Regions from separate parts of the Fictibacillus sp. 7GRE50 genome, predicted to be linked through region 2. Evidence: a T-box and tRNA genes for the amino acid it is inferred to sense, from the RefSeq annotation. Region 2 holds a T-box; the other holds one or more tRNA genes.
The links. A T-box is a leader RNA that pairs with one kind of tRNA and senses whether it is charged. The one in region 2 lies ahead of argS (arginine--tRNA ligase), so its partner is inferred to be a tRNA-Arg.
Positions count from the first base shown of each region.

Region 1: it encodes a tRNA-Arg, which carries the amino acid that the T-box ahead of argS (arginine--tRNA ligase) is inferred to sense. The anticodon was not compared.

Region 1 covers NZ_JACZDW010000001.1:89,364-105,410, reverse strand. Annotated here, with positions in the region: gene IHV12_RS00490 (aspartate kinase) at 1-401, shown strand, start outside; gene IHV12_RS00485 (YslB family protein) at 442-888, opposite strand; gene IHV12_RS00480 (succinate dehydrogenase cytochrome b558 subunit) at 1,193-1,801, shown strand; gene sdhA (succinate dehydrogenase flavoprotein subunit) at 1,817-3,577, shown strand; gene sdhB (succinate dehydrogenase iron-sulfur subunit) at 3,580-4,335, shown strand; gene IHV12_RS00465 (acyl-CoA thioesterase) at 4,437-4,904, shown strand; gene IHV12_RS00460 (helix-turn-helix domain-containing protein) at 5,060-5,284, shown strand; gene glcT (glucose PTS transporter transcription antiterminator GlcT) at 5,433-6,287, shown strand; gene ptsG (glucose-specific PTS transporter subunit IIBC) at 6,484-8,556, shown strand; gene IHV12_RS00445 (phosphocarrier protein HPr) at 8,570-8,836, shown strand; gene ptsP (phosphoenolpyruvate--protein phosphotransferase) at 8,836-10,548, shown strand; gene racE (glutamate racemase) at 10,761-11,555, shown strand; gene IHV12_RS00430 (GerMN domain-containing protein) at 11,752-12,789, shown strand; gene IHV12_RS00425 (XTP/dITP diphosphatase) at 13,212-13,820, shown strand; gene IHV12_RS00420 (metallophosphoesterase family protein) at 13,805-14,335, shown strand; tRNA gene IHV12_RS00415 (tRNA-Gly) at 14,417-14,490, shown strand; tRNA gene IHV12_RS00410 (tRNA-Arg) at 14,679-14,755, shown strand; gene ilvE (branched-chain-amino-acid transaminase) at 15,060-15,962, shown strand; gene ilvD (dihydroxy-acid dehydratase) at 15,987-16,047, shown strand, end outside.
Region 2 covers NZ_JACZDW010000003.1:193,247-209,680, reverse strand. Annotated here, with positions in the region: gene dat (D-amino-acid transaminase) at 187-1,053, shown strand; gene IHV12_RS12225 (DUF502 domain-containing protein) at 1,075-1,647, shown strand; gene IHV12_RS12220 (DUF2515 family protein) at 1,738-2,952, shown strand; gene IHV12_RS12215 (hypothetical protein) at 2,962-3,360, opposite strand; gene IHV12_RS12210 (GDSL-type esterase/lipase family protein) at 3,520-4,176, shown strand; gene proC (pyrroline-5-carboxylate reductase) at 4,312-5,151, opposite strand; gene IHV12_RS12200 (group-specific protein) at 5,287-5,694, shown strand; gene IHV12_RS12195 (GDSL-type esterase/lipase family protein) at 5,676-6,500, opposite strand; gene IHV12_RS12190 (DMT family transporter) at 6,591-7,535, shown strand; gene msrA (peptide-methionine (S)-S-oxide reductase MsrA) at 7,609-8,571, shown strand; gene IHV12_RS12180 (MATE family efflux transporter) at 8,589-9,950, opposite strand; gene IHV12_RS12175 (hypothetical protein) at 10,038-10,319, shown strand; T-box leader at 10,367-10,571, shown strand; gene argS (arginine--tRNA ligase) at 10,618-12,300, shown strand; gene rarD (EamA family transporter RarD) at 12,405-13,340, shown strand; gene IHV12_RS12160 (2-oxoglutarate dehydrogenase E1 component) at 13,512-16,367, shown strand; gene odhB (2-oxoglutarate dehydrogenase complex dihydrolipoyllysine-residue succinyltransferase) at 16,360-16,434, shown strand, end outside.

The DNA of each region.
Region 1 (16,047 bases), on a different contig from region 2:
TGTTTACTATTTTGGCATCAAACGGCATCAATGTAGACATCATCATTCAGAATGTCCTAAATGAAGAAAAAACGAATATTTCGTTCTCGATTGAATCAAACTCATTATCTGCTACACAAGAAGTACTTGCTGCGCATCAAGGGAAATTAGGATTCGAATCGATCAGTTATGAACAAGGTCTTGCAAAAGTGTCAATCGTTGGCTCAGGCATGATCTCAAATCCTGGCGTTGCCGCTAAAATGTTTAAAGCTCTTTCAGACGAAGATATTATGATAAAAATGGTAAGCACTTCTGAGATTAAAGTATCAACCGTCGTGAAACAAGAAGATATGATTAAGTCGATAGAAACGCTGCATGATGTGTTTGAGCTAGATGCTCGTGTTCCCGTTCAGAACACATAGGACCAAACATTGAAAAAAGCCGGCAATACGCCGGCTTTTGTTATTCAATCGTATCTTTTTTGTCCCATTGAACAGTAATAAAAACTTTGTTTCGTTTTGTAGATTCTAAAGCTTCTGTTGTGCATTTTTTTTGCAGCTGAACTTGTTCAGCGAGGAAGCCTGCTTCTAGGCTGAACGTTTGATGATTGAAGTTTTCCATTCGCTGCATGATCAGTTGAGAGTTTAAAGAGAAATTCATCTCAGTTTTCGAAGCTTCGATCATTTCAAGAGTGCCCCAGCCTGCTTCAACAAAAAAAGCGTGAACTTCTTCCATCGTATGTAAAGGATATTTTCTAGCCAAGTGTCTTCCTGCCCAATAGAGAATATTTCGTTCTTGTTTGCCAAGAAGTTCAGGCAACAAATCGCTTCGAAGGATCTCATACCCAAAAGCTGAAACAGAAAGCTGTTCTACAGGGGTGTTATCATCCTTTGTCTTTTGTTTAAACATTCTGCATCCCTTCTTTCTAATTTTTATTATAACGGGAAAGCGGTTTAAACTCTATAGCAACTATCGGTATTTGTCGAAAATCTTAAACCTCCAAAAGCGTTGATGTATCAAGAAAATTTACGTATTTAGTTGTTAGCGTTTTCTTGACGGTGTCAAACGATGGGAGTAAAATGGACATGTTGCTAGTTAATTAAGCTAATTGTTTAACACTCATCCTCTAGAAGAGGAAACTTAAAACGCTTACATGTGGAGAGGAACAAAGATTAGCAGCCAGAGAGAGGCTAAATTTGAAGGGGGCAAGAGAATGGCTGGCAGTAGAGATTTTATTAACAGAAGGATTCATTCATTATTAGGAGTAATTCCGATCGGGATTTTTCTCGTACAGCATCTAGTTGTAAACCATTTTGCAACGAGGGATGCTGAAGCATTTAACAAAGCGGCGCATTTTATGGAAAGTTTACCTTTTCGTATTTTCCTAGAAACGTTTGTCATCTACTTACCTATTTTGTTTCATGCCGTGTATGGACTTTACATTACGTTCCAAGCAAAAAACAACGTTACCCGCTATGGCTATTTCCGCAATATGATGTTCCTCGTTCAGCGTGTAACAGGCGTTATCACATTAGTCTTTATCGCTTGGCATGTATGGGAAACACGTGTACAGGCTGCGTTGGGACAAGAAGTAAACTTTGATATGATGGCAGACATCTTAAGCTCTCCATTCATGGTTGTCTTCTATCTTGTTGGTGTTTTATCAGCAGTATTCCATTTTGCTAACGGATTATGGTCGTTCTTTGTCAGCTGGGGCCTTACAGTTTCGCCTCGTTCACAGAAAATTTCAACATACGTAACAATGGGTGTATTTGTTGCACTTGCTATTGTTAGCGTAAGAACAATCTTTGCATTCATTTAAAAGGGGTGAGACAAATTGAGTAATCAGAAAATAATTGTTGTTGGCGGAGGTCTCGCCGGTTTAATGGCTACGATCAAAGCAGCTGAAGCTGGTGTGAACGTTGACCTCTTTTCAGTTGTTCCAGTAAAACGTTCGCATTCTGTTTGTGCTCAAGGTGGTATAAACGGTGCTGTAAATACAAAAGGTGAAGGAGATTCACCGTGGGAGCATTTTGATGACTCTGTATACGGTGGAGACTTCTTAGCAAACCAACCTCCAGTTAAAGCAATGTGTGACGCAGCGCCAGGAATCATTCATTTAATGGACCGTATGGGTGTAATGTTTAACAGAACGCCTGAAGGATTACTTGACTTCCGTCGTTTCGGAGGAACACAGCATCATCGTACTGCATTTGCTGGTGCTACAACGGGTCAGCAGTTATTGTATGCACTTGATGAGCAAGTTCGTCGTCATGAGGTTGCAGGTCTAGTAACGAAATATGAAGGATGGGAATTCTTATCTGCCATTATTGATGACGAAGGACAATGTAGAGGAATCACCGCACAAAACTTGAAAACGATGGAAATCGTAAGTTTTCCTGCAGATGCAGTTATTATGGCGACTGGCGGACCTGGAATCATTTTCGGTAAGTCGACTAACTCTGTTATTAACACAGGTGGAGCAGCATCAGCTCTTTATCAGCAAGGTGTTTATTATGCGAATGGTGAGTTCATTCAAATTCACCCGACGGCCATACCTGGTGATGACAAGCTTCGTTTAATGAGTGAATCTGCACGTGGTGAAGGTGGACGTGTTTGGACTTATAAAGACGGAAAGCCTTGGTACTTCCTAGAAGAGAAGTATCCAGCATACGGTAACCTTGTTCCTCGTGACATCGCTACACGTGAAATCTTCCACGTGTGTGTTGATCTGAAGCTAGGAATCAATGGTGAGAACATGGTATATCTTGATCTTTCACACAAAGATCCTAAAGAGCTTGATATCAAACTTGGTGGAATCATTGAGATCTACGAAAAGTTCATGGGAGATGACCCACGTAAGGTTCCTATGAAAATCTTCCCTGCTGTTCACTATTCAATGGGTGGCATGTGGGTTGATTATGATCAGATGACGAACATTCCAGGCCTTTTTGCAGCTGGTGAGTGTGAATATCAGTATCATGGTGCTAATAGATTAGGAGCTAACTCGCTGCTTTCAGCTATTTTTGGCGGCATGGAAGCTGGTCCGTCGGCTGTTCGATACATTAGAGGATTAGAAAAAACAGTTGAGGATGTACCTTCTACTGTATTTGATAACCAAGTGAAAAAAGACCAAGAAGTATACAACAATATTCTATCTATGGATGGAACTGAGAACGCTTATGTGATCCATAAAGAGCTTGGAGAATGGATGACAGACAACGTAACGGTTGTAAGGTACAACGATAAGTTAAAACAAACAGATGAAAAGATTCAAGAATTGATGCAGCGTTATAAAAACATCAATATTAACGATACTTCCAAGTGGAGCAATCAAGGTGCATCATTTACACGTCAGCTATGGCACATGCTTCAGCTAGCTCGTGTTATTACACTCGGTGCTCTTAACCGTGATGAAAGTCGTGGAGCCCATTATAAACCGGACTTCCCTGAACGTAATGATGAGCAATGGTTAAAAACAACAAAAGCGAAATTCAATCCAACAACGAACGGACCAGAATTCGAGTATGAAGAAGTAGATGTTTCGCTAATCCAGCCACGTAAACGTGACTATTCTAAGAAGAAGGCAGGGGTGTAAGAATGAGCACAAAAATGGTGAAATTCGTCATCTCAAGACAGGATAACCCAGAAACTGCCCCATATTTAGAAGAGTTTGAGATTCCTCATCGTCCAAACATGAACGTAATATCTGCTCTTATGGAAATTCGTAGAAACCCTGTTAACGCTAAAGGGGAAGCTACGACTCCCGTTACTTGGGAGATGGGTTGTTTAGAAGAAGTTTGTGGAGCTTGTTCCATGGTGATCAACGGAAAGCCTAGACAATCTTGTACGGCTCTTGTTGATCAGTTAGAACAGCCGATCCGTCTTGAACCAATGAAAACATTTCCGGTTGTCCGTGATTTGGCGATCGATAGAAGTAGAATGTTTGATGCACTTAAACGAGTTAAAGCTTGGATTCCAATCGATGGCACGTACGACCTTGGACCAGGACCTCGTATGCCTGAGACTAAGCGTCAGTGGGCATATGAACTTTCAAAATGTATGACTTGCGGTGTTTGTTTAGAAGCATGTCCGAACGTAAATACGAACTCGGACTTTATCGGACCGGCGCCTTTATCTCAAGTTCGTTTATTTAATGCTCACCCAACTGGTGAGATGAATAAAGAAGAGCGCTTGAACGCGATCATGGATGACGGAGGTCTTGCAGAGTGCGGTAACTCTCAAAACTGTGTGCAGTCTTGTCCTAAAGGAATTCCTTTGACAACATCAATCGCTGCACTTAACCGTGATACAAGCTTCCAAGCTTTCAAGAACTTCTTTGGAAGTGATCGTTAAAGTATCATACAGAGCTTCTCTCATCAGGGAGAAGCTTTTTTTAAAAACAAATAACTGAATAGCGATTCATTAAATATCTGTATGGAAAGGCGGTAAAGAATTTGGCTAGGCAAGATTACATATCAAATATGGATGATTGGCAGAAGGGCTTTTCTTTTTATCACGAATTGCAAGTACGTTTTGGTGAGATTGACGGATTTGGCCACGTGAACAATACGAATATCTTTACTTATATGGAAGAATCACGAATCGCGATGTTTAAGGAACTGGGTTTGATGACTGACTGGGGTGCTCCAGATTCAGAAGAGATTCCGGTAGTGGCAGACCTTCAATGTGACTATTTGGCCCAGATCATGTACGATGAAAAATTAAAAGTATATGTGAAAATAAATGAAGTAGGTTCATCTTCAATAGACATCCATTACTTAGGCATAAATGAGAAGAAGATTCCTGTATTTACAGGGAGAGGTGCTATCGTACAGATTTCTAGAAGAAATGGACGTCCCGTAAAGTGGAATGAAGAGTTGAAAAACCAACTAAATAATTTTTCTAAAGAAGCCCATGTATGAAAATGGGCTTTTTTTTATGGTTTATCCGTAATATTCTTCATACTTTTTAAATGAACCAAGTCACTCCCATCTGATTCTTTACATACTATATGTTGACTAAATACTTCCAATATTCGTTGGCGGTTCCTAAACCCTAGCAAGGAGGGGTGAATTCATTGAAAGATAAACACTACCGACCGAAGCCTCTACTTACAAAAAGAGAGAGAGAAGTTTTCGAACTACTAGTTCAAGATAAGACCACAAAAGAAATTGCGGAACAATTATTCATTAGTGAGAAAACAGTTCGTAACCATATTTCGAATACCATGCAAAAGCTTGGGGTTAAAGGACGCTCTCAAGCCGTTGTAGAGTTATTGAGGCTTGGAGAACTCGAGATTTAGTCAGAAAGCGGCTTTCATTGTGAAAGCCGTTTTCAGTTTGATTATCAGCAGGTAAAAAGTGTAATTGATTTTTCTAACAGTTTTCCGCTATGATGAAAGTTATGATGTTAGTGGTTTATGGACCTAAATGAAAAAGGTGAAAAAATTCATGAACAAAAGCCTGCAAGTGAAAAAAGTTCTTAATAATAATGTGGTTATTGCTATTGATTCCTTCGATGAAGAAAGAATTGTTATTGGCAAAGGAATCGGCTTCGGCAAGAAACCAGGTGAAGAGATTCTTCCTAAGCAAGTGGACAAGTTATTTGTATTGAGAGATGAAAACGAACAAGAACAATATAAAACGTTATTAAATTCGATAGATGAAAAGATTGTAGAATTGATCAATGATGTAATTGTTCACATACGAACTCGTTTTGAGAATGAGTTAAACGAACATATACATGTTGCGTTAACCGACCATATTACATTCGCGATCAAACGATTAGAACAGAATATGGATATTAAAAACCCATTTCTAACAGAAACTCAAACACTGTATCCGAAAGAGTATACTGTCGCTGAAGAAGCGATCGAAATCATCAATAAATCGTTAGGGATTCATCTTCCTGAAGGGGAGATCGGTTTTGTTGCACTTCATATTCACAGTGCTATTACGAATAAAAGTGTAACTGATATAAAGAAACATTCAGAGCTCATCAACACTTTGATGCAGATGATCCAACATTCATTAGACCTTACGATCGATACGAAAAGCATCAATTATTTACGTCTTGTTCGTCATCTAAGGCATGCGATAGAACGGGTCTCTATGGGTGATATCATGGAAGAGCAAGAAAAGTTAGCAAAAGTGTTGAAAGAAGAATATCCTTTATGCTACAATTTGGCGTGGAAGTTGATTAAGGTTATGCAAAATACCTTACAAAAACCCGTGCCCCATGCAGAAGCAGTATATTTGACAATGCATTTGCAAAGGCTTTCGCGTTATGACAATGAAGACAAATGATAAATGAATATAGAACAACTCGTTTTTACGTGTTACTGATTCGATCAGGCATAAGTAAGAAACAAAAGTGTAGCAGATGCTTAATTAGGATATATTAATTCTGATTAGGGATTTACTCATGTTTCTTATTTATGTCTTTTTTTGTTTGATGCGAAAGTAAATGGAAGGGTTATCATAATAAAAAGGAGGACTTCCTATGTGGAAAAAATTATTTGGTGTTCTTCAACGCGTAGGTAAAGCGCTTATGCTGCCGGTTGCGATCTTGCCAGCTGCAGGTCTCTTGCTTGCCTTTGGTAATGCGTTTAAAAACCCAGCGTTGATTGAAAGAATACCTGCATTAGATGCAGCATGGTTCCAGCTTGTTGCAGACGTAATGGAGAAATCGGGAGACATTGTTTTTGCTAATCTATCGTTACTGTTTGCCGTTGGTGTTGCCGTCGGTCTTGCAGGCGGTGAAGGTGTAGCAGGATTAGCAGCAATTATTGGTTACTTGATCATGAACGTAACCATGAGCGTTATTGAAGGGGTAACGCCTGATATGATCGGAAAAGATCCTTCTTTTGCGAACGTACTGGGTATTCCGACACTTCAGACGGGAGTGTTTGGAGGTATCATCGTCGGTATCTTGGCCTCCTATCTTTATAAGAGGTTCTATAACATCGAACTTCCTCAATACTTAGGATTCTTTGCTGGAAAACGTTTCGTTCCGATTGTTACTGCAGTTTCTGCTTTAGCACTGGGTATTGTTATGACGTTCATCTGGCCGCCTGTACAGCATGGACTTAATACGTTCTCTGAAAGCATGATCAATTCGAACTTGACGGTCGCAGCATTTATCTTTGGTGTGATCGAACGTTCATTGATTCCTTTTGGACTACATCATATTTTCTACTCGCCGTTCTGGTTTGAGTTCGGCTCTTATAAATCTGCAGCAGAAGGACTTGTTCGTGGTGACCAAGCGATCTTCTTTGCACAACTAAAAGATAACGTTGAATTAACAGCAGGTACTTTTATGACTGGTAAGTTCCCGTTCATGATGTTCGGCCTTCCGGCTGCAGCATTAGCTATGTATCACGAAGCACGACCTGAACAAAAGAAAATAGTTGCGGGTATCATGGGTTCTGCTGCGTTGACTTCTTTCTTAACAGGAATCACGGAACCACTTGAGTTTACTTTCTTATTTGTTGCTCCAGTATTATTTGGAATTCATGCTATTTTCGCAGGGCTTTCTTTTATGGTTATGCACTTGTTAAATGTTAAAATAGGTATGACTTTCTCTGGTGGTGTAATCGACTACTTACTGTTCGGAGTACTTCCTAACCGTACAGACTGGTGGCTAGTAATTCCTGTAGGTCTCGTATTTGCAGTGATCTATTACTTTGGTTTCCGTTTTGCGATCCGTAAATGGAACCTTAAAACACCAGGACGAGAAATCGTGGATGACGAAGTTGAAACGAATGTTGGACCGTCCAATAAAGATTCACTAGCAGCGAATATTTTAGAGGGATTAGGCGGAGAGTCCAATATTTCTAACCTTGACGCTTGTATCACTCGATTAAGAGTTTCTGTAAATGATCCTAAGGAAGTGGACAAGGATCGATTGAAAAAACTCGGAGCTTCCGGCGTTCTTGAAATGGGTAATAACATTCAAGCGATCTTTGGAACTCGTTCAGATACGATTAAGAGTGAAATTCAAGATATTATCAGTGGTAAGACTGTAGCTAAACCGAAGAATTCAGAGAAAACGCCTGAACAAGGAAAAGTTGTTGAAACAAACAATCCTGGTGCTACACCAACTTCATCGATTTCTACAGATGATGATCGTTTTGTTTCTCCGATTAAAGGGAAAATACTTCCGATCACCGAAGTTCCTGACCAAGTTTTCTCAGGAAAAATGATGGGTGATGGATTTGCGATCGAACCAGCAGAAGGCTTGGTGGTTTCACCTGTTAATGGTAAGATAATGAATATCTTCCCGACGAAACATGCCATCGGTATTGAGTCAGATTCAGGCAAAGAAATTCTCATCCACTTTGGTATCGATACAGTGAAACTGAAAGGTGAAGGTTTCGAGAGCTTTGTTTCTGAAGGCGACAGAGTTAAGATCGGTCAAAAGATTTTAAAGGTTGACCTGAACTTTGTTAAGGAAAATGCACCATCCGTAATCACACCGATTGTATTCACGAATCTATCGGATGAAACAGTTTCCGTCGAAAAAACAGGAACTGTGGCTATAGAGGAAGAAAATATTATTACATTCAAAAAATAAAGGGGTAATTATCATGGCAGAAAAAACATTCAAAGTAACTAGCGAATCAGGAATTCACGCACGTCCAGCAACAACTTTAGTTAACCAAGCAGGTCAGTTCAGCTCAGATATTACACTTGACTACAACGGAAAGAGCGTTAACTTAAAATCAATCATGGGCGTAATGAGCCTAGGGATCCAACAAGGATCTTCAATCGTGATCAAAGCAGAAGGTTCAGATGCAGATGAAGCAATCGCTGCATTAGAAAACGTAATGAAAAAGGAAGGGCTTGGTGAGTAATGTCTGAAAAAATTTCAGGTATTGCAGCATCAGCCGGCATCGCAATCGCAAAAGCGTTTGTTCTTCAAAACCCTGAATTAACGATCGAAAGAAAATCGATTTCAGATTCAGCGAGTGAAATCGATCGTTTTGAAGCAGCGCTTAACGTTTCCAAAGAGGAACTTTCTGTTATAAAAGAAAAAGCGAACAAAGAGTTAGGCGAAGATAAGGCAGCGATTTTTGCTGCCCATCTTCTTGTTTTGAGCGATCCAGAACTAGTTGATGCTGTAAAACAAAAGATTGAAAATGAAAAAGTTAACGCTGAAGCTGCAATGGACGATGTTTCATCCATGTTCATCAATATGTTTGAATCCATGGATAACGAATACATGAAAGAGCGTGCGGCAGATATTCGTGACGTTTCAAAACGAGTTTTAGCACACTTGTTAAATGTGACGTTTACTACACCTGCAAGTATCACAGAAGAGGTTGTCATCTTAGCAGAAGATTTAACTCCTTCTGACACGGCTCAATTAAACCGTAATTTTGTTAAAGGTTTTGCAACTGACATTGGAGGGAGAACTTCTCACTCAGCAATCATGTCTCGTTCAATGGAAATTCCTGCAGTAGTAGGGACTAAAACAATTACAGAGAACGTTGAGAACGGCGTAATGGTAATTATCGACGGTCTGGATGGACATGTAATCGTGAATCCTACTGAAGATGAAATCGCTACGTATGAAGAAAAACAAAAACAATATCAAAAGCAAAAAGCGGAATGGGCAAAGCTAGTGAATGAAAAAACATTCTCAAGCGATTCTGTTCAAGTTGAGCTTGCGGCTAATATTGGAACACCAGCTGATGTAAAAGGTGTTCTAGAGAACGGTGCAGAAGGCGTTGGTTTATACCGTACAGAGTTCCTTTACATGGGCCGTGATCAACTTCCTACTGAAGAAGAGCAGTTCAAGGCATATAGTGAAGTGCTTCAAAAGATGGAAGGTAAACCAGTAGTTATCCGTACACTCGATATTGGTGGAGATAAGGAACTTCCTTATCTAAATCTTCCGAAAGAGTTAAATCCTTTCTTAGGATTCCGTGCGATTCGCCTTTGCTTAGAAGAGCAAGACATTTTCCGTACGCAACTTAGAGCACTTCTTCGTGCAAGCCAATATGGGAACTTGAAGATCATGTTCCCGATGATTGCAACACTTGGAGAATTCCGTGCTGCTAAAGGAATCTTATTAGAAGAAAAAGAAAAGCTCGTTTCTGAGGGAATTGAAGTTTCAGAATCCATTGAAGTAGGTATCATGGTGGAAATTCCATCAACAGCGGTAATGGCAGATACTTTTGCTAAAGAAGTTGATTTCTTCAGCATCGGCACTAACGATTTGATTCAATATACGATGGCTGCAGATCGTATGAACGAACAAGTTTCTTACTTGTATCAGCCGTACAATCCAGCAATCTTAAGATTAGTAAAAATGGTTATCGATGCAGCACATAAAGAAGGTAAATGGGCTGGTATGTGTGGAGAGATGGCAGGCGATCCGATCGCAATTCCAATTCTTCTTGGGCTTGGTCTGGATGAATTCTCAATGAGTGCTACATCTGTACTTCCTGCTCGTAGTCAGATTCTCGGTCTGTCTAAAGAAAAGATCAGTGCACACATGGATGAAATTCTACAAATGGAAACAATGGAAGACGTTGTGAAGTTTGCAGAAGAAAATTTCTAAAGTGGAAAAAAGACTATGGGGAAATTTCCATAGTCTTTTTCTATAGATGTTTGAGTGAGTAGGGTTGGACACGAGAGTGGTTGATTTCCGCTCCAGGTTGCTCGGATTTAAAACATTCCATTAACGAATGGTCTTGCAATTTCATAAAAATATTAGCAGAATAGAAAACAGTGACTAACGCCATTATGTATATAGAGATGAGGCGATGTTTTTTGAATAGACCCATTGGAGTCATTGATTCAGGAGTGGGAGGTTTAACGGTAGCAAGAGAGATCATGAAACAGCTACCGAAAGAAGAGATTATCTACTTAGGAGACACGAAAAGGTGTCCGTATGGCCCGAGACCATTTGAAGAAGTTAGGGCTTATACGTGGGAAATGATTGACTTTCTTTTAGAACAGGAGATTAAGATGCTCGTTATCGCCTGTAATACAGCTACTGCAGCAGTTTTAGAAGAAGCGAAGAGAAAGTTAGACATTCCTGTCTTAGGAGTTATCCATCCTGGTGCCCGTTCCGCTTTAAAAGCGACGAAAAATAATCATGTCGGTGTAATAGGGACAGTCGGGACGGTCAATAGTGGTGCTTATAAACAGGCGCTAACACAGATTCGTAACGATGTAATCGTAGAAAGTTTAGCATGTCCGTTGTTCGTTCCGCTTGTTGAACAAGGTAAGTTATCTGGTGAAGAGACATTAAGTGCAGTTTCAGAAACTTTATATCCACTTAAGGATCTTTCCATCGATACGTTAATTCTGGGATGCACTCATTACCCGTTGTTAAGACCAATCATTCAGCAAGTGATGGGTGAACATATCACGTTGATCTGTTCAGGTGCAGAAACTGCGCGTGAAGTTTCTGTCATCTTAGACCATAGTGGGCTTTTAAATACAGAAGATGCTAAACCGATGCACCGATTTTTAGCGACAGCAGAGAGCGATCATTTCCTGCAGATCGCCAACCATTGGCTAGACCGTAAGATTGAAAAAGTAGAATGTATGAAGTTATAGTTTTCAAAGAGCATGAAAATTAGGTAACCTCATAATTAGAATATTGAATTGAAAGAGTAGGATCCTTTTTGGGGTTCTGCTCTTTTCTTTTAATTAAAGCCAGTCTCTTTTATTTTTTGTACAAGTGGTCTAATGGGAGAGGATAGCTCGTATACATAATAGTACAAACCACTTGAGGAGGGAAAGTATGCGCAAAATGATGAAGTCAGGAGCACCGCTTATCATATTATCAGCTTCATTGCTGGTATCAGGTTGCGGACTATGGGGAGAGAAAGCAGGAAATGAGCTTGATCCCCCTAAAGTGAATTACGTGAAAGAAGGTCAGTCGCTGGATAAGAAAGACAAAGCGGCGAGTGCAGAGCAAACGAATAAGCGGCAACTGTTTTTATTCGACAGCAACGGGATGGTTGTCCCACAGGTACTGGCTCTTCCAAAGAACGATGAAACGGCTAAACAAGTATTGCAGTATCTTGTAAAAGACGGACCTGTAAGCAATCTGCTCCCTAACGGTTTTCAAGCTGTTCTGCCAGCTGATACAGAAGTGTTATCGGTAAATATCAAAAAGGGGACAGCTACGGCAAATTTTTCAAAGGAATTTACAGAGTATAATGCAGCGGATGAAATGAAGATCTTGCAAGCTATTACATTCACACTTACTCAGTTTGACAACATAAAAAAAGTTAAAATACAAATCGCAGGAAAGAACCAAAATTCAATGCCTGTTAATAATACACCAGTTGGTGACGGTGTGAGTCGTGTTGACGGGATAAATCTCGAAAATGGCAGTGTGGCAGATATCACGAATAGTGAACTCGTAACTCTCTATTTCTTGGCACAAACACAGGATCAAACGTATTATGTACCTGTAACGCGTCGAGTTGCAAAAGAGGGGACAGATAAAGTAACAGCAACGATCGAACATCTAATTGATGGTCCATCTGCAGAAAGCAGCCTTTTAACAGACTTTAGAACAGATGTGAAACTGTTAAGTACACCTGTCGTCAAAGATGGTGTTGTTACATTAAACTTCAATGGAGCTTTGCTGGATAATAAAGAAGAAAGCATGATTGCAGATGAAGTGTTAAATTCAATTGTTCTTTCGCTTACAGAGCTATCTGAAGTGAAGAAAGTGGCGATTAAAGTTGATGGGAAGTCTAAGATATTCAATGAAAAAGGTAAAGAACTTACAGCCCCGGTTTCAAGACCTAAAAAAGTGAATACAGGTGAATTTTAAAATTAAATAGGTTGTGATACAGTAAAGAGGCGAATATTCGTCTCTTTTTTTATTGCTCTGTTGTTTTGAAAGTAGTTGATTTCCGTTTCAGGTGTCTCGCTTTCCGCGGGGCGATCGGTGAGCCCCTTGCCGCTTTGCGCCTTTAAGGGTCTCACCTGACCGCTCGTCCCGCAGGAGTCTCAAACCTTACACTCCAATCAACTTTGTCGACGATGAGAATGAACATGCAAAAGTAACAATCTTTTGCAAGCGAAATGAGAAGAGCTTTGGACAACCTTTGTACTTTTAAAGTATTTGATTCCGCTTTATGTCCCTCGCATTCCAAATGGGAGGCGTACATTTTATAGTTGAAGACGCTTCACCAAATGACAGTAATATCACAATCCTATAGAAAAACTTTTTACAAAACGGAGGCGTACCTAATGAAAATTTTAGTTGCAACGAAAAATAGAGGTAAAGCTAAAGAATTTCAATCGATGTTAGGAAGTTTTGGGGTTGAGATCCTCACTTTAAACGATATTGAAGGAAGTCCTGACGTTGAAGAAACTGGAGTCACTTTTGAAGAGAACGCTATTTTAAAAGCTGAAACCATCTCTAAACAGATGAATATTCCTGTTATCGCGGATGACTCAGGATTAGAGATCCATGCTTTAGAAGGACGACCTGGCGTTTATTCAGCTAGGTATGCAGGTATACATAAAAGTGATGAAGAGAACATGAACAAAGTCTTAGAAGAACTTCAGAATGTTGAAGATAACGATAGAAACGCTCAGTTTGTATGTGCTCTGGCTTTTGCGAGACCTCAAAAAGAAACGCTAGTTGTAAAAGGGGAGTGTAAAGGTCAGATTTTAAGAGAAAAGAAGGGAACGGAAGGTTTCGGGTATGATCCGATTTTCTTTCTTCCTCAATTAAATCGTTCGATGGCAGAGTTAGCAAAAGAAGAAAAAAATAAAATTAGTCATAGAGCAATAGCTTTGGAAAAACTAAAAAAACTGATCAATGAGGAGGATCTCTTATGGGAAAAGCCTTAATCGTTAGTGATAGTCACGGGTTAACAGATGAGTTAGAAACATTAAAGAGCCGCTATCAAAATGAAGTAGACCTTATGATTCATTGCGGTGATTCAGAGCTTTCGACATCATCTAAAGAAATGTCTGGATTTGTAACGGTTAAAGGTAATATGGATTATTTAGGCGATGATTTTCCTAACGAAGCCATTGAGCTGTTGGGAGATACTTGTATATATATAACACATGGTCATTTATACGATGTAAAAATGTCTTATCTTTCACTCGCATACAGGGCAGAGGAAACAGGTGCAGCAATTGCTTGTTTTGGGCATTCACACGTAGCTGAAGCCTTTGAACGTGAGGGAATGATCTTTATCAATCCTGGGAGTATCAGGCTGCCTAGAGGTTCTTTTGAAAAGACATATGCGTTGTTGGAGATTGAAGATAATAGGATATCGGTAAGTTTTTATTCACTCAATGGTATACGTATCGATCAGTTAAGTAGAACATTTGAAAAAAAAACAGTTAGAAAATAAAAAAGTTGAGAAAATGGGTTGACTATAATTTAGATATCATGTATATTTAGTTATGTCGTCGCGACAAGGTCTAAATTGTCTGCGGGTGTAGTTTAGTGGTAAAACAAGAGCCTTCCAAGCTCTGGTCGTGAGTTCGATTCTCATCACCCGCTCCATTTGTTTTTCTCACGTTCAAATGGTCCATGAAAAGTTACATCTGAAGTTAACAGATCTTACAATTAAAATGCATGATAAAAATATATTTGTATCCACAGTCGACGGGTGGAACAAATCACTGTGTGCCCGCAGCGCATGGTAATTGCGGAAAGCGCCATTACTATGCGAAAGGGGCTCCAATACATATGTCCCAGTAGCTCAGCCGGATAGAGCATACGCCTTCTAAGCGTACGGTCGGGAGTTCGAATCTCTCCTGGGACGCCATAATACTTACATAATAACAACTTTTCGACACGCTTGATATCCTCTATTAAAGGATATCAAGCGTGTTTTTTTATTTTTGATGAAAGCGCTTTAAAAATGTTTACAATGCAACGCGTTAAAGCTTCAAAACCTTATGGGCATGGGAATGAAAGCGTGTGCAAAATAACTGAAAAGTCAGAATTCGGTGAAATATCGAAAATTCGTGGTTGATTCTTTAATAAGATGGGCGTAATATTGTCAACAATTATTAAATTATTTTTAAAAAATTCAAATAATTCAAATTGACACGTAAAGGAGGATCACGATGCAGGAGCAATGGGTTTATGTTAATGGTGAGCACGTATTAAAGGAAGACGCCAAAGTCTCAGTTTACGATCATGGATTTTTATATGGAGATGGGGTGTTTGAAGGTATTCGAGTCTATAACGGAAATGTATATCGGCTAGACGAACATCTTCAGCGTTTATACGAATCAGCTCAATCCATTATGCTGACAATTCCACACACTAAAGAAGAACTAACAGACATCATCGTTCAAACGCTCCAGAAAAACAAATATCGTGATGCTTATATTCGACTAGTTATCTCACGAGGAAAAGGAAACTTAGGGTTGGACCCTTTTACATGCGGCCAACCGGGAGTCATTGTCATTGCAGAACAGCTTGCACTATTTCCTAAAAAACTTTATGAAACAGGTTTAGAAATCATAACGGTGGCAAGCAGAAGGAACCGTCCGGATGTGTTAAGTCCTAAAGTTAAATCGCTAAACTACCTAAACAATATCTTAGTTAAGATCGAGGCTAGTCTTGCTGGAGTTAGTGAAGCATTGATGCTGAACGATCAAGGGTACGTGGCGGAAGGTTCTGCTGATAATGTGTTCATTATCAAAGGAAATACGATCAAGACGCCGCCAGGATACTTAGGAGCTTTAGAAGGAATCACTCGAAACGCGATTGTTGAGATCGCACGAGCACAAGGATACAACATGGTTGAAGAGCCATTCACGAGACATGATGTTTATGTGGCAGATGAAGTATTTCTAACTGGAACTGCAGCTGAAGTTATTGCGGTAGTAAAAGTTGATGGAAGAGTAATCGGAAACGGAGCACCAGGTGAACATACGAACAAACTTTTAAAATCCTTTAGAGAAAAAGTAGTTGAAGAAGGAGTTAAGGTGTATCCGAACCAAGCTGTTCAAGCTGGATAAAAGAAGTATAGGAGTGTTACAGATATGCGCAGTAATATGATCAAGCAAGGAATCGATAGAGCCCCGCACAGAAGTCTTCTCCACG
Region 2 (16,434 bases):
GCGGTTTTTTGTATGATTGCTTGTATGATGTTTAAACCTGGAAATCGAGCAACCCGTATTGAAATTCAACGATCTTCAAAGCAACGGTGAATACTGACAAAGTGACACTTGAAGGCATCCACTTTTTCATTTAAAGTAGATGAAAGCTCAACTGTATACATATTATAGTGATGGGGTGGTAAAATCATGGAAAATTCATACGTTTTGTATCATGATCAAATTATTAAAGACGGATCGATACCAGTTGATCCCCAAGACAGAGGCTACCTTTTCGGAGATGGAATCTATGAAGTGGTATTTGTTTATGACAAAAAACCTTTTGCGTTTAAAGAGCATTTCGCGAGGTTTGAACAAAGTGCAAAGAAACTTGAACTAGCAATGCCCTATGATGTTTCTACGTTTAAAAAGCTTACAGATGAACTGATCAGTAAGAACAACATTGAGAATGGAATGGTCTACATTCAGATGACTCGTGGAGTCGCACCCAGAAATCATCTTTATGAAAGAAATATGCAAAGTGTTGTAACAGGTTTTGCAAAATCCGTTTCACTTGAAAACATTGCGAAATCTCAAGCAAGTGGAATCAGCACTTATCTAACAGAAGATATCCGTTGGCTGCGCTGTGACATTAAAAGCTTAAACCTACTTGGCAATGTGATGGCAAAACGGAAAGCGGCAGATTTTGACTGTCAAGAAGCGATTCAGCACAGAGATGGAACAGTAACAGAAGGGTCTTCATCCAACGTATTTATCGTAATAAATGGAACATTGAAAACACATCCAAGTACAAATCTGATCTTAAATGGTATCACTCGACAAATCGTGATTACATTAGCACTAGAAAATGGCATCTCCGTTCTAGAAGAAGCATTCTCTGTAGATGACCTTTTAAACGCAGACGAGGTTTTCATTACAAGTACAACGATGGAAGTAACACCAGTTACCAAACTTGTAGGCTCAGAGAATCAAACATACGACATTGGTCCTGTAACACTTAAACTGCAAGACCACTTTAAGAGACAGATAAAAAAGAATACTTCTGTCGTTAACTAGTCTTAAATTGTAGGGGAAAATATGAAAAAAATACTCAAGTACTTTATAAATGGACTGCTGACTATCCTTCCGATCGTGTTAGCTGTTTATCTGATATATAAGATTTTTGGATTTTTAGACAGCATCCTTGGTAACTTATTAAAAGATGTTCTAAAAGAAGATTATATACCAGGCATCGGACTTATCACGACGCTTGTACTGATTACTGTCTTGGGTTGGATGTCTACTCAATATGTATCAGGAAAGTTATTTAGTCTTATCGATCGCGTGCTAGAGAAGACACCTTTTGTTAAGACGATTTATTCTGTGATAAAAGATACGATTCACTCTCTTTTTGGAGAGAAAAGATCTTTTTCCAAAGTAGTGCTGATTGAATATCCGGAACTGAATGTAAAAAGTGTAGGTTTTGTTACGACTGAAGATGTAAGTAGTTTAAGTGATGAGTTGAGAGATCACGTTGCTGTTTACATCCCTCAAACGTTTCAGATTGCAGGTTTCACTTTTTTAGTACCAAAAGACAAGATCAAAGTTCTTGATGTAAAACCTGAAGATGCCATGAAGTTTTTATTATCTGGTGGCGTAGCAACTAAATAAAATAGTCGATGAACAAACACCCTTGTAACGGAAAGGGTGTTTTTCGTTTGCTTTTTTCATACATTGAAAGAAAAGGAGGGTGTTAAGCTGATGACATCAAAACGGTTATTTACAAAATTAACACTCATCCCGTTCGAAATGGTCATAAATGCCTTTCCCTTTTTTCATAGAGAAAAAGTAATCTGGCAACTCAGTAAAGAGCAGAGGATGTTGCTACAAGATGAATGGAAAAGAATAAAAAGAAGACACGGAGAAGTTAAGATAAATCTTCAAAGCAATAGCAAAGAGTTAGTTCGAAGAATCAAAGCAGAGACGAAACGCTATAACAAAAATAATGTCACACGTACCACAGCTTATTTAACGTTCTATAATAAACACCCTGAGATCTCATGGTCATTTTTAGCTCATATGGTTTCTAGAAACGCTGGATATTTTATGAGTGATCTTAAAGGAGAGTTCTTACCACACATTCTTGAAGAAACATTTCTAACAAAATTGTACGACATGCTTGAAAAAGGAAACAGTATGATTTTTGAGGATGCTTATCCTCAACTGCTTTTATACGAAGAGAGTAAAAGAACAGGAATATCTCTGTTTCATCTTAGTCATCATTTCAACATTTCTCCATTTATTGAAGGCGTTTGGGAGATTTATATACGCCAAGAACATCAGGGCTTTTTACTTCCTGTCGCACAGATTATTAATGAACAAAGTCATATTGAAAAAGCACTTGTTCAAACAGAAGAATATAAAGAATTATTAAATTCTATCACATATCGTCTACAAGAATGGCTGAAACTTTCGCAAATATTGTTTCCTACATGGCCGTTGAAACAATCAATTGGAAGAAACATGAACCATTTTAAGAACCTTGATGAAAGAATTCGGTTGGGACAAAATTTATACTCCACATTATTTCAAACACAGTTTGCAACGAACATACACAGGTTTGCGAATGCTATTCCTCATACGGGATCGCGATGTGATTATGATCACAAAAGTTTTACTGCTATCTATCCTTCTCCGGATAAGTTTCCTAAAGAAAAGCTCTCTTTTTTCAAAGTGAAAAATAACACGAAAATATATAGTCCATTTCTTCTAGATGTATGGAAGCACAACTGTAGTGGACCTTATCTTGGTTCGAATTGGTTTGATGATGAAGAGTATGTATTAAAGAAGATGAAGTTAGTGAATAAACCTTCTCCCTCCACATGGATGACGTATTGGTCTGGTCTACACAAAATAGAGTCTGTATTTCTCTTTAATCGATATTATAAGATGCTCAAAAAAAATAGAAACCTTTGATAAAGGCTTCTATTTAAAAAAGGAAAGGATGTTACCCATTTGCTGTGCAAGCCCCATCACTTGATTTGCTCCGCCCATCATTTTTCCGAAGTTAAGTCCAGATCCTTGATTGTTCGGCATCATACCCATTGAATTTTGATTGCCTTGACTCTGCTGTTGGTTAAATGGCATACCTTGCATCATTGGATGTGACATCGCACCAGGTGGCATCATTGGCATCATATATGGCATGAATGGCTGTTGAGTTAATCCTTGTGAATATTGCTGCTGTGGCATAGAAGCTGGAGCTGCTGGAGCGTATGGCGGTCTGCCGGGTACCGTTTGGCTATTTGCATATCCCTTTGCAGTTGGTGTAGTAAAAGGGTCGTATCCGCCATATGGAAACATTCTTACAGATTTCTCTTTCAAAAAAAATCACCTCATAATAGTTTCTATATATGTATATTCAACGAATGAAAAAGGGACATAACCCTTTCGTGGAAGTGATGAAAACGCCCTGTCCAAATTTAAAACACATCATATTTTAATAATAGAAATGTGTGCTTTGAAAAGGAGGATAAGGGATTTATGTCTGATGAACATACTTCATGTGAATGGCTGTTAACGGCGATCGGTGATTCCTTAACTGTTGGAGTAGGAGCACCGGTGTTCGGCAAAGGATATGTGGGAAGATTTGTAAACTTCACACAAACTACTTTTGATAAGCACATCTTAGTAAAAAACTTCGCAGTAACGGGTACAACTTCCGAAGAAATATTAAATTCCTTAAGCGATAAAGAGATCAAACGGTCGATTAAGGATTCTAAAATCATATTAATCACAGCTGGTGGTAACGATCTTATTCAAGCGGCTTTTAAATATATGTTTACGAAAGAAGAAGAATTGATCTATCATGCTTTAGAAAATTGCAAAAAAAATCTAAACAAAATTTTTAAGAAGATCTATAAATTAAAAAGAAACTCAACAGAGCCGTTTATCATCAGAATATGCACGTTGTATAACCCGTACTTTAAATGGAGTAAAGCCATGCAATGGGTCAACATGTTTAACGATTTGATCAAGAGCTATGAGAAGATGCCATATGTGAAAGTAGCAGATCTATACAGTGTCTTTATGGGAAGAGAGAGTGAGCTCGTCTGTTTTGATACGATTCATCCAAACAAAAAAGGCTATCAAGTCATAGCCGTTTCACTGTTTGATTTAGGTTTTCCTGAAATTGAGTGATAAAATGTTCCGCACTCAAACCCAATAAAATTTCACGTACCGTAAGCGCATTCTATTTTTAAAAAATAAAAACCAGTCAATAACCAAAAAAAGAGGAGCTGCCACAATAATGACAGCTCCTCTCCGGAATTTTATTTACATAACAGGAATTTTTTCAAATTCTTTTCTAAGTGATCTGGAACGTTTTGCAGCATGTTCCACGGCTTTTTCAATGGCAACACCACCGCCATTTTCTGCAAGTGCATCAAGTCCTGCCGCAGTCGTGCCGTTTGGTGAGGTCACTTTCTTTCTTAGTTCAGCTGGAGAGTCATCGGACTCCATAACCATCTTACTTGCACCATAAAGTGTCTGAGCTGCAATATCACGGGCTAATTCACGATCAAGTCCGTTTTCTACAGCGACATCTTCCATATGTTCAAGCAAGTAATAAAAATACGCAGGTCCACTACCGGCTATTCCAGTGAAAACATCCATCTGTTTCTCAGATATAATTTTCACTTTGCCAATAGCTTTCGACAATTCTTGAGCTAAATCCAAATCTTCATTTTTTACATACTTACCGGCACTAATACCTGTAATGGATTCACCAATCATACTCGATGTATTAGGCATAACACGAATGATAGGTAAAGATCTGTTTAGGATCTCCTCTATATACGTTGTTGAAATTCCGGCAAGAACGGATAAAATGACATGGTGATCTTGAAGTGCGGGTCGAAGTTGTTGAAGAACTTCTTCCGCTTGTTTTGGTTTTACCGCAAGAATAATCACGTCTGTATTCGTTAATGAGAGTTCTTGAACTGAAGTTGTCGTAATGTTATATCTGTTCGTTAGTTCTAATCTTCTGTTTTCATTCGTGTGGTTCGCGGCTATGATTCGATCAGGAGAAATTTTGGCTTTGTTGATCAATCCTGATATCATTGCTTCTGCCATTGAACCTGCACCAATAAAAGTAATATTTCTGTATTTTAACATGCAACCCCTCTTTCAATGATTTTACTTATTTATAAAGTACTATGTTAACATGTTCACAAATAGATGCAAGTCGTTGTATCCATTTCCACTGGATTGTAATATGATTTTTACATAAGAAACAAAGGAGGAGCGTGAATGAAATTTTATGTGGCTTCGGGATTTCAAAATATAGAACGTGTAAAAAAGTTAGGTAAAGATCTGCAAAATAAACTTCATTGGCAGCTTACATATGATTGGACTGTTAACGATAGAGCAGAGACGAAAGAAGATCTGGCTGAAATAGGAATAAAAGAATATGAAGCAGTCATGGAAGCTGATATAACAATCGTGGTCTTACCTGGTGGGAAAGGGTGTCATACTGAACTGGGTATAGCTTTAGGGAATAAGAAAATCGTTGTTTTGCACGATCCGGAAGGTGTGTTGCAAAAATTATCTGAAGCAACTACATTTTATTTTCTACCACAGATTATACATTGGAATGGGGTAGTAGAAGAACTGCCTGCATTGTGCAGCTCTTCTGAACCTTATCTTGCCTCTTTATAAGATTGATTTTGAAATGTTGTAACGGTTTTGGCAGCGATCCGATCGTATCCTTCTTCATTTGGATGGATGGAATCGTACAACCATTTATCCATATCGTCTGTTTGAAGAGCATCGCTAACGGGAACTACCAAAGCTGGCTTGTGAGAAAGTGCTGTTTCGTATGCGATTAAATTCCAATCATTCAATAGTTTTTCCGTCGCTGGGTAATATTTTTGTTCAGCATTAACAACGTTATACAGTTCATTCAACACTATTATTGCGTTAGGGTTATGTTTTCTGATGTTTTCGAAAATATCATTTAAGTTTTGCTTATAATCAGATTTAACATCATCGTAACTTTGTATAGCTTTTAGTGGACCTTGTTTCTTTGCAATTTGTACGAGGTCATTACCGCCAATATTTATTGAAATGATGTCTGCTTTCTCTACAGATTGCTGAACAGCTGGAATGTCCAGTTGATTCAGTAAGCCTTTACTCGTAAAACCAGAAACACCTTGATTTTCGAGAATAAAGGTTTTTTCTGTTAAGTCCTGCAGGTTGTCATTCACTTTGTTAGCAAAACCACCTTGCTCAGAGCCTCTTCCTTCAGCTACTGAATCGCCTAGCACGAGGTGATTCAAAGTGGATTTTGGAGAATTCTTTAGATATTGAAGATAAGTGATTTGTTTCGAATCTGATGAATCACTTTGATCGATCACAGATTCTTTCTTGATCTGGTTTATCTTATATTGCGGATAATAATACCACCCGGCTGCACTTATGACTAATAGCAAAGCAAACAAGGAGATGATATATCTTTTTTTCATATATATCCTCCTGTAACATATTTTTTTAAAAATAAAAGTATTAGTTATAGATAATATCATAAATATGCCTAGAAAGTGAAAGGTGACCACTTGAATAATAATTCACTAAAGATACCTGTATTTATTCCATTAATAATTGGGATCATCGCAATATCGTTTTCTTCTATTTTTGTTAAATGGTCAGATGCACCTGTTTCTGTTCAAGGAATGTATCGATTATTATTTACATTGATCTTGATGTTTCCATTCGTTTGGAAACAAGTTCGTTTTTTGAAAAAAATGACTTGGCAAGAAGGCTTTTTGTTATTTTTATCAGGAACCTTTCTAGCTCTTCATTTTTTGTTTTGGATGGGATCATTGAAATTAACTACCGTTGCAAGCTCTACGATACTGCTTTCTTTACAGCCTGTTTTTGTAATGATAGGAGCATACATAGCGTTTCGCGAAAGAACTTCAAAGGCAGCAATCATTGGGATGGTTGTTGCGATCGTTGGGGCTATTATGATTGGTTGGGGAGATATTGGCATCTCAATAAAACATATTCAAGGAGATGTTTTATCTATTTTAGGAACGATTGTAGTTGCAGCTCATATGCTGATCGGTCAAAAGCTTCTAAGAACATTTCCTGCTACACTTTATAGTTTTTCTGTATTTTTTGTTGCTGTCATTGTTTTTGGAATCTATAATTTGACTTTGTCTATACCGATGACTGGGTATCCAGAGAAAGAATGGGGGATCTTTGTACTGCTTGCCATCATACCAACTGTATTTGGACATGTATTGTTCAATTGGCTATTAAAATATGTAACAGCTGCTACGATATCAATGGCAATCTTAGGTGAACCAGTTGGGGCAACTTTGTTAGCTTACCTATTACTTGATGAATCACTAACTCTTTCCCAATGGAGTGGTGGTGCTATCGTGTTAGCGGGGCTGTATTACTTCTTGCAAAATACGCGAAAACAAAATAGACGTTCAACTCCTGCACCGATCATGCCACCAGTAACATCAGGTCCAATTGTAAAAAAAGGGTAAGAGCCTTTTTCTATGCTTTTTATGGGCATTCTTATATGATGAAACAAACAGATGAAAAAAGGAGATTGATCTCATGAGTAACTATGCAAAAGCTACTTTTGCTGGAGGATGCTTTTGGTGTATGGTCACACCATTTGAAGAGTGGCCAGGCATCATTTCTGTAGAATCAGGCTATACAGGTGGTCACAAAGAAAATCCAACTTATAAGGAAGTCTGCAGTGAAACAACCGGCCATTTTGAAGCCGTTCAAATCACATTTGATCCATCCATCATTTCGTATGAAAAAATCGTCTCAGTTTTTTGGAAACAAATTGATCCTACTGATGCTGGCGGACAATTTTACGATCGTGGAGATTCGTACCGTACTGCCATTTTTTATCATGATGAAGAACAAAAAACGGTCGCTGAAAAATCAAAAAAGGAATTAGAAGAGAGCGGTCGATTCGACAAGCCGATCGCAACTTTAATTTTACCTGCTGATACGTTTTATTCTGCTGAAGAATATCACCAGGATTATCATAAAAAGAATCCTTTTCATTACAAACGCTATCGCCAAGGCTCAGGGCGAGATGCCTTTATCAAATCACACTGGGTAGATAGTGGGCAAAAAGAAGAAATACTAAAAACCCTTAATCCTATGCAATATAACGTTACACAAAAAGATGCAACAGAACCTCCTTTTCAAAATGAATTTTGGAACCATACAGAAGAAGGGATCTACGTGGATATCGTTTCTGGGGAGCCTCTTTTCAGTTCTTTAGACAAATTTGATAGCAGCTGTGGCTGGCCTAGTTTTACAAAACCTGTTCGTTCATCTACTGTCGAAGAAAAGGAAGATTTATCTCACGGTATGATCAGGACGGAAGTGAGAAGTAAGGATGCAGATTCTCACTTAGGACATGTATTCACAGATGGTCCACGAGATCAAGGTGGATTAAGATATTGTATCAATTCTGCAGCACTTCGTTTTATTCCTAAGAACGAACTAAAAGAAAAAGGATATGGAGAATACCTCACTCTGTTCGAACAAAAATAAACCAGCCTTGGGCTGGTTTATTTTTGTTCAGAAGAGGAATAAGAATGTGATTGTATATATTTTAATCGAGCAAATAAAATGATTGCGCCAGCTGAAAGACCAGATATCAATCCGATCCAATACCCATATGCACCAAGCGACGTAAAATTAGCTAGGTAGTATCCCACCGGTAGACCGAGCACCCAGTATGAGATAAATGAAAGCATAAAGGTGACATTTACATCTTTATAGCCTCTTAGTGCACCTTGAATCGGAGCGCCTATAGCGTCAGCTAGTTGAAAGAACACCGCATACCATAAGAACGAAGTCGTAAGTTGAATGACTTCTGGTTCTTTTGAATAGATTCTCGCTACTTGTTCATCAAACACCATTAAGAGACCAGAGAGAATTAGGGCAAAGCCAACAGCCGTAACGATTCCTATATAGCTATACTGCGCGGCATCCTTAAAGCGTTTCGCGCCTACTTCATAACCAACTGCAATCGTGAGTGCAAAAGAGATACTCAAAGGCAGCATATATAAGAATGAAGCAAAGTTTAGTGCAGCTTGGTGAGCAGCGATTGTTATCGTGTTGAAATCACTCATTAAAAGTGTAACAGCAGCAAATATACTTACTTCAAAGAAGATGGCAAGACCAATCGGAACGCCGATCTTCAACTGTTCTTTCCAAGCAGTTAAAGAAGGTTTATAGAACGTTCGAAACAGTTTATATCTTCTGAACGGGTTCATGTTAACAACGATCATAACGGTTATAATGGCAGTTACCCAATACGTTATTGCTGTTGCCACACCAGCACCTACACCACCTAATTCGGGAAAACCACCTTTACCGAATATGAATAAGTAGTTAAAGATAGCATTTACGGGTAATCCAATCAGTGTGATAAACATCGTAATTCTAGTCTGACCTAAAGCGTCGATGAAAGATCGAAGTGCACCGTATAAAAACAGCGGCATGATGCCGAACGATAATGCGATTAAATAGCCTCTTGCCACATTTTCTACTTCTTTTTCGAGAGACATCGCACCTAAAATGGAATCTAACACAACTGATCCTAATACAACAACGATGACTGAAATTACGACCGACAAGTAAACAGCTTGCATGACGGACCGGGGCACATTTTTTGTATTCTTAGCTCCTTCAAGCTGTGAAACAATAGGTGTTAATGCCATTAAGATACCGTTTAGTCCAGTGAAGATCGGAACCCATAAACTCGATCCGATAGCTACACCTGCTAGTTGATCAGCACCTGAACGGCCGCTCATAACCGTATCTAAGAAATTCATGGCATATAAGCTTAACTGAGTGATCAATACGGGAATCACCAGTATTAAGAAACTTTTATATTTACTTCTTAACGAATATGTCTGTATCATCTGCATACTTCCTTTAGTAGTTAAACTGTCAATTCGAGACAATGAATTATATCATAAAACATAACTAATATACGTGAAGGAGAAACTATGAGTGTTCAATTTCTTTTTGAAGTTCAATCTGTTCTGCCAGGAGAGCAAAGCAATGAAAAAATTGTACTGGTTTCAACAGAGCTTTTATATAGAAGCAGTGGAGAAACAATCTATACAGGTGTAATACCGGTTAGAGTAACTGAGCATGGAGTGTTTGTATCGGTCCCAGCAGTTACAGCTGCCTTCAACTCAAAGTATTTACGAACGGAAACGTTATTTCGGTTAAAACGATACATTAAACGAATGAGAGATTACTTGGATTTTGATAAAAAGGAATAAGTTGACTTTTTGCTTTTACCTTCATATAATATGAAAAACTATATGTCAGAACATTTATGAAAAAGAGAGTAGTCTGTAAGGATGTTATATAGCGAGCAAGGGATTGGTGTAAGCCTTGCACAACCTTCAGACGAAGCGCACTTTGGAAATGTTTGCTTGAAAACGAAGTAGAGCAAACCGGGACTTCCCGTTAACAAGTCAAGTGGCCTTTAGGCAATGAGAGTGGTACCGCGGTTAATATCCGTCTCTTCTATTAATTTAGAAGAGGCGGATTTTTTTATTTTAGGGAGGTTAAAGAATGAACGGTAAAAAAGTATTTGCAGCTTATTTAAAAGAAAGAATTGGTAGTGAACTATCTTTCGAAGAAATTGATTCCGCTATTGAAAAACCTAAACAAATTCAACAAGGTGATCTAGCATTTCCTTGTTTTCAATTAGCTAAGATCTATAAGAAGTCTCCGAATGAAATCGCAACAACGTTAGCTGGTGGAACGAGTCAAGATGCGTTTGAGAAAATAGAAGTTGTTGGAGGCTACGTGAATGCTTTTTTAAATAAAAAAGTAGCTGCTGCATCGCTGTTAACTCAAATATTAAAGGAGAAAAACAACTATGCTAATCATCGTTTTGGTAAGGAAAAGACAATCGTTATCGATCTTTCTTCTCCTAATATTGCAAAGCCTTTCTCAATGGGACACTTGCGTTCAACAGTAATTGGTTCCTCAATAGCCGCGATCAGTGAAAAATGTGGGTACACGACAGTTAAAATTAATTATATAGGTGATTGGGGTACACAATTTGGTAAATTAATCTGTGCGTACTTAAAGTGGGGGTTGGAAAATAAGGTAAAAGATAATCCGATCGGAGAGCTGACTAAACTTTACGTTCGCTTTCATGAAGAAGCTGAAAAAGATCCTTCGTTAAATGATGAAGGGAGAATGTGGTTTAAAAAATTAGAAGATAATGATCCCAAAGCAAAAGAATTATGGATCTGGTTTAAAGAAGCTTCCTTAGACGCATTTCAGAACATCTATAAATTATTGGATGTCCATTTCGATTCTTATAACGGTGAAGCGTTCTTTAACGATAAGATGGAAGCTTCCGTAAAAGCCCTGCAAGAAGAGAATTTGTTAGAACTCTCTGATGGTGCCCAGGTTGTAAGAGTAGGTGAAGATCTACCACCGTGTTTGATCAAAAAAACGGACGGCGCCACTCTGTATGCTACACGTGACATTACTGCTGCCATCTATAGAAAGAAGACCTATGACTTTGACGAGGCATTCTATGTTGTCGGTCACGAACAATCTCTACATTTTGAACAAGTGAAACGCGTATTGAAAAAGCTTGGACACGATTGGGCTGATCACATGCATCATGTTCCTTTCGGGCTTATTTTACAGAATGGTAAAAAGATGAGTACACGAAAAGGAAGAACTGTACTATTAGAAACTGTTATCTTAGAAGCAGTAAAGTTAGCAGAACAAAATATTAGAAGTAAAAATCCTGAACTCCAAGATTTACAGAATGTCGCACGACAAGTAGGGGTAGGCGCGGTTATTTTTCATGATTTAAAAAATGAAAAAGGAAACGATGTGGAATTCTCGCTTGATACGATGCTTAAATTTGAGGGCGACACGGGGCCGTATGTGCAGTATACAGCTGCTCGAATACAGACAATATTAAATAAAGGAAATTTTAACGGAAGTGTTCCGAAAGAGTTGTCTATCGAATCAGAAAGCTGGGAGATCATATCTGTATTAAATGAATTCCCTGAAGTTGTTGAACAGGCATTTCGCAGAAAAGAACCATCTGTTATTTCAAAATATGTCTTAAAGTTATCTCATAAATTTAATCACTACTATGCAAATGTGAAAATATTAAACACTAAAGAAACGCCGGAACGACTTGCGTTATGTGCAGCAGTTCAGATCGTCCTGAAAGAAGGATTACGATTATTAGGCGTTCAAACACCGAATAAAATGTAAAGTTACCCGTTATTTTGCTGCGAAGTTTATTTAGTAGCAAATCATCTAGAATCCGTTATATAATCTTATAACTTCATATAAATTATGGGATCGAGGAACGGACAATGAAATTAAATGAACATACGAAGGGTATATGGTATGCCGCTTTTTCTTATTTAATATGGGGATTCCTTCCACTGTATTGGAAACCACTTCAATCAGCAGGATCCGTTGAGATTTTAGCACACCGCATCTTATGGTCTTTTCTTTTAATGATCGCTGTAATGTTCTTATTAAATAAGAAAAACGCTCTTACAAGAGATGTAAAAGTGCTCTTTGGTAATAAGAAACAATTTCTATCTGTATTTACCGCTTCACTATTAATAAGCGGGAATTGGGTCATGTATATTTGGGCCGTCAATACAGACCATGTTGTTGAAGCTAGCTTAGGCTATTATATTAATCCACTTGTTAGTGTAATTCTGGGCATGCTTGTATTGAAAGAAAAATTAAACAGCTGGCAGCTCGTATCCTTTGTATTAGCCGCATGTGGTGTTTTTCTATTAACGTGGCAACATGGAGAGTTCCCTTGGGTAGCTGTTTCTCTAGCTCTTTCGTTCGGCCTGTATGGACTTGTAAAAAAACTTGGGAGTTTTGACTCGTTAACGGGCTTAACATTTGAGACGATGTTTGTCTATCCATTAGCTTTCATTTATTTGATCTATCTTCAATGGAACGGGGAGGCGTCATTTATTTCTGGAGGCACTTCTACGACACTACTTTTATGGGGAGCTGGACTTGTGACTGCAGTCCCATTACTTTGCTTTGCGCAAGGTGTAAAGCGGATCTCTATGACGATGATCGGTTTTCTACAATACATTGCTCCCACTATCATGCTCGTATTAGGTGTATTTTTGTATCATGAAACATTTAGTCAGATTCATGTCATTTCATTTACCTTGATATGGATCGCGCTCCTTATTTTTACGGTCAGCAAAACAAAATGGGCAAATTATCTCATAAATCGTAAAAAACAAAATTCACTTTCTGCGAAAATATAGTATAATGGCAATGACCATTGTTACAGTTGAAACCTTATCAATGATAAGGTTCTTTTCATTCATTGTTTGAGAGCGCTTTAAATAGGGAAAAATTCAATGGCGAGAAATGATGAATCACCTGTTAACAGCAACAGCACAATACTTACAAAGGGAAGCAGGAGGGAACAAAAGATGAGTCATCAACGTTCCAAATCAGAAAATCCTTGGCAGGGACTAAGTGGACCAAATATGGCCTACATCCTTGAACTATATGATCAATATAGTGTGGATCCGGAATCTGTTGACAGTTCATTCAAAGAGAAATTTGATGCTTGGGGGCCTCCTATTGAGGGCTCTGTATCAAATCAACGTACTGCACAGAGTTTTGATGGATTGGATTTCGAGAAATTAGCAGCTGCATTAAAATTAGCAGAAAACATTCGCACTTACGGTCACTTAGCAGCTAACTTATACCCAGTAGGGGAATTTCCGAAAGACAACCACCATATTGACCCGAAAGAATTTAACTTAACTAAAGAAGATTTGAAAGCGATACCACCTTCCTTTATTTGGAAAGAAGCGCCATCTAGTGTTAAAGACGGCTATCAAGCCATCCAAATGCTTCAGGAAGTGTATACGAAAACAATCGCTTATGAATTCAGTCATGTACATGAGACTGAAGAGCGCCAATGGTTAAACACCATGGTTGAAACTAGCCAACATTATCCTAAATTTTCGGCTGAAGATAAGAAAAACCTTTTAACACGCCTGAGTGAAGTTGAAGGATTTGAGAAATTCCTTCATAAAACATTCGTTGGGCAAAAACGTTTCTCTATCGAAGGCGTTGATATGCTGGTACCGATGCTTGATGAAGCAGCTAAAGAAGGATGCCGTGACGGAGCAGAACATGCTCTGATCGGAATGGCACACCGTGGGCGTCTGAACGTACTTGCTCACGTTCTTGGCAAACCTTATGAATTAATTTTCTCAGAATTTCATCATTCTCCAAACAAGGAGCTAATTCCTTCTGAAGGTTCTAGAGGAATTAACTTCGGATGGACGGGAGATGTAAAGTACCATCTAGGTGCAAGCCGATTAGTTGAAACAGATCAATCTCATAAAATTAAAATCTCACTTGCTAATAACCCAAGTCACTTAGAGTATGTTGATCCAGTTGTTGAAGGATATACAAGAGCAGCTCAGGAAACGCGTGACAAGAAAGGTTATCCGGTGCAAGATACTTCTAAAGCATTTGCGATTCTTATTCATGGTGATGCTGCATTTCCTGGCGAAGGAATCGTTGCTGAAACATTGAACTTAAGTCGCCTTAGAGGGTATCAAACGGGTGGAACACTTCATATCATCGCAAACAATTTAGTAGGTTTTACAACAGATAGCGGTGATTCTCGTTCGACGAAATATGCGAGTGACCTTGCTAAAGGTTTTGAGATCCCGATCATTCACGTTAATGCAGATGATCCAGAAGCATGTATTGCAGCTGTACATCTTGCTTATGAATATCGTAAAAAGTTCCAAAAAGATGTTCTGATCGATCTGATCGGATATCGTCGATTCGGTCACAATGAAATGGACGATCCATCTGCAACACAGCCTCGATTGTATAAACATGTAAACAGTCATCCGACCGTTCGTGACGTTTATGCAAAACAGCTTGTTAACGAAGGTGTACTATCTGATGAAGAAGTAAAGTCTATTGAAAATGATGTATTAACAAAGCATCAGACTGAATATGAAAAAGTTCAAGGTCGCAAAGAAAAATTCAAATTGGAAGACACAAGACTTCCTGATCCGTTATCGAAAGCACTTCCTGATATCGATACCACAATTTCAGTTAGTGATCTTCAAGAACTTACAGAAAACATGCTGAAGTTCCCAGAAGACTTTAATGTATATCCGAAAATCAAGAGAATCCTTGAACGCAGACGCAAGTCATTCCAAGGGGAAAAGATCGATTGGGGTATGGCTGAATCATTAGCGTTCGCTTCTATCCTTAAAGATGGAACGCCGATTCGTATTACGGGGCAAGACTCTGAGCGTGGTACATTCGCGCAAAGACACCTTGTATTAAACGATAGTGAGAGCGGAAAGAAGTTTTCTCCATTGCATGCCATGGATGACATCGATGTTTCGTTTGCGATTCATAACAGTCCATTGTCAGAATCATCAGTTGTTGGTTTTGAGTACGGTTATAATGTATTTGCACCTGAAACGCTTGTTATTTGGGAAGCACAATACGGAGATTTCGCGAACGTTGCTCAAGTTCTGTTCGATCAGTTCTTATCAGCAGGACGTGCGAAGTGGGGACAAAAATCAGGTATGGTGATGCTTCTTCCTCACGGATATGAAGGTCAAGGACCTGAGCATTCAAGTGCACGTCTAGAAAGATTCTTACAGTTAGGTGCAGAAAATAACTGGACGGTTGCTAACGTAAGTACTGCTTCACAGTACTTCCATTTGCTACGACGTCAAGCAAAGCTTCTATCAATGGATGAAGTTCGTCCGTTAGTCGTTATGACACCTAAGAGCTTGCTGCGTGACACGAAAGTAGCATCCATGGCGGAAGCTTTTGAAAGTGACCACTTTATGCCATTGTTACAACAACCTGGTCTAGGCAAAGAAAAAGACAAAGTGAAGAAAATCTTACTTTGCTCTGGTAAGATTGCGATCGATCTTGAAAAAGCTCTTGAACAAGATCAAGTAGCAAGAACGGAGATGCATATCGTTCGTGTTGAACAGATCTATCCGTTCCCAGAAGAAGAGATGAATGCTCTATTAAAAGAGTATCCAAACGTTGAAGACTTGATCTGGGTGCAAGAAGAGCCGAAAAACATGGGATCGTGGTTATACATCGAACCAAAACTTCGTGCTGTAGCACCAAAAGCTCACGTTTCTTATATTGGACGTCAAGAACGTTCGAGTACGGCTGGTGGGGAACCAGACATCTATAAAAAAGAACAAGAACAAATCATCCAAACATCATTAGCACTAGACATTCAATCGCGAGAGGGAGGCCGTGAACATGTTTGACGTTAAAGTTCCGGAGTTAGCCGAATCAATTTCAGAAGGTACAGTAGCACAATGGCTTAAAAAAGAA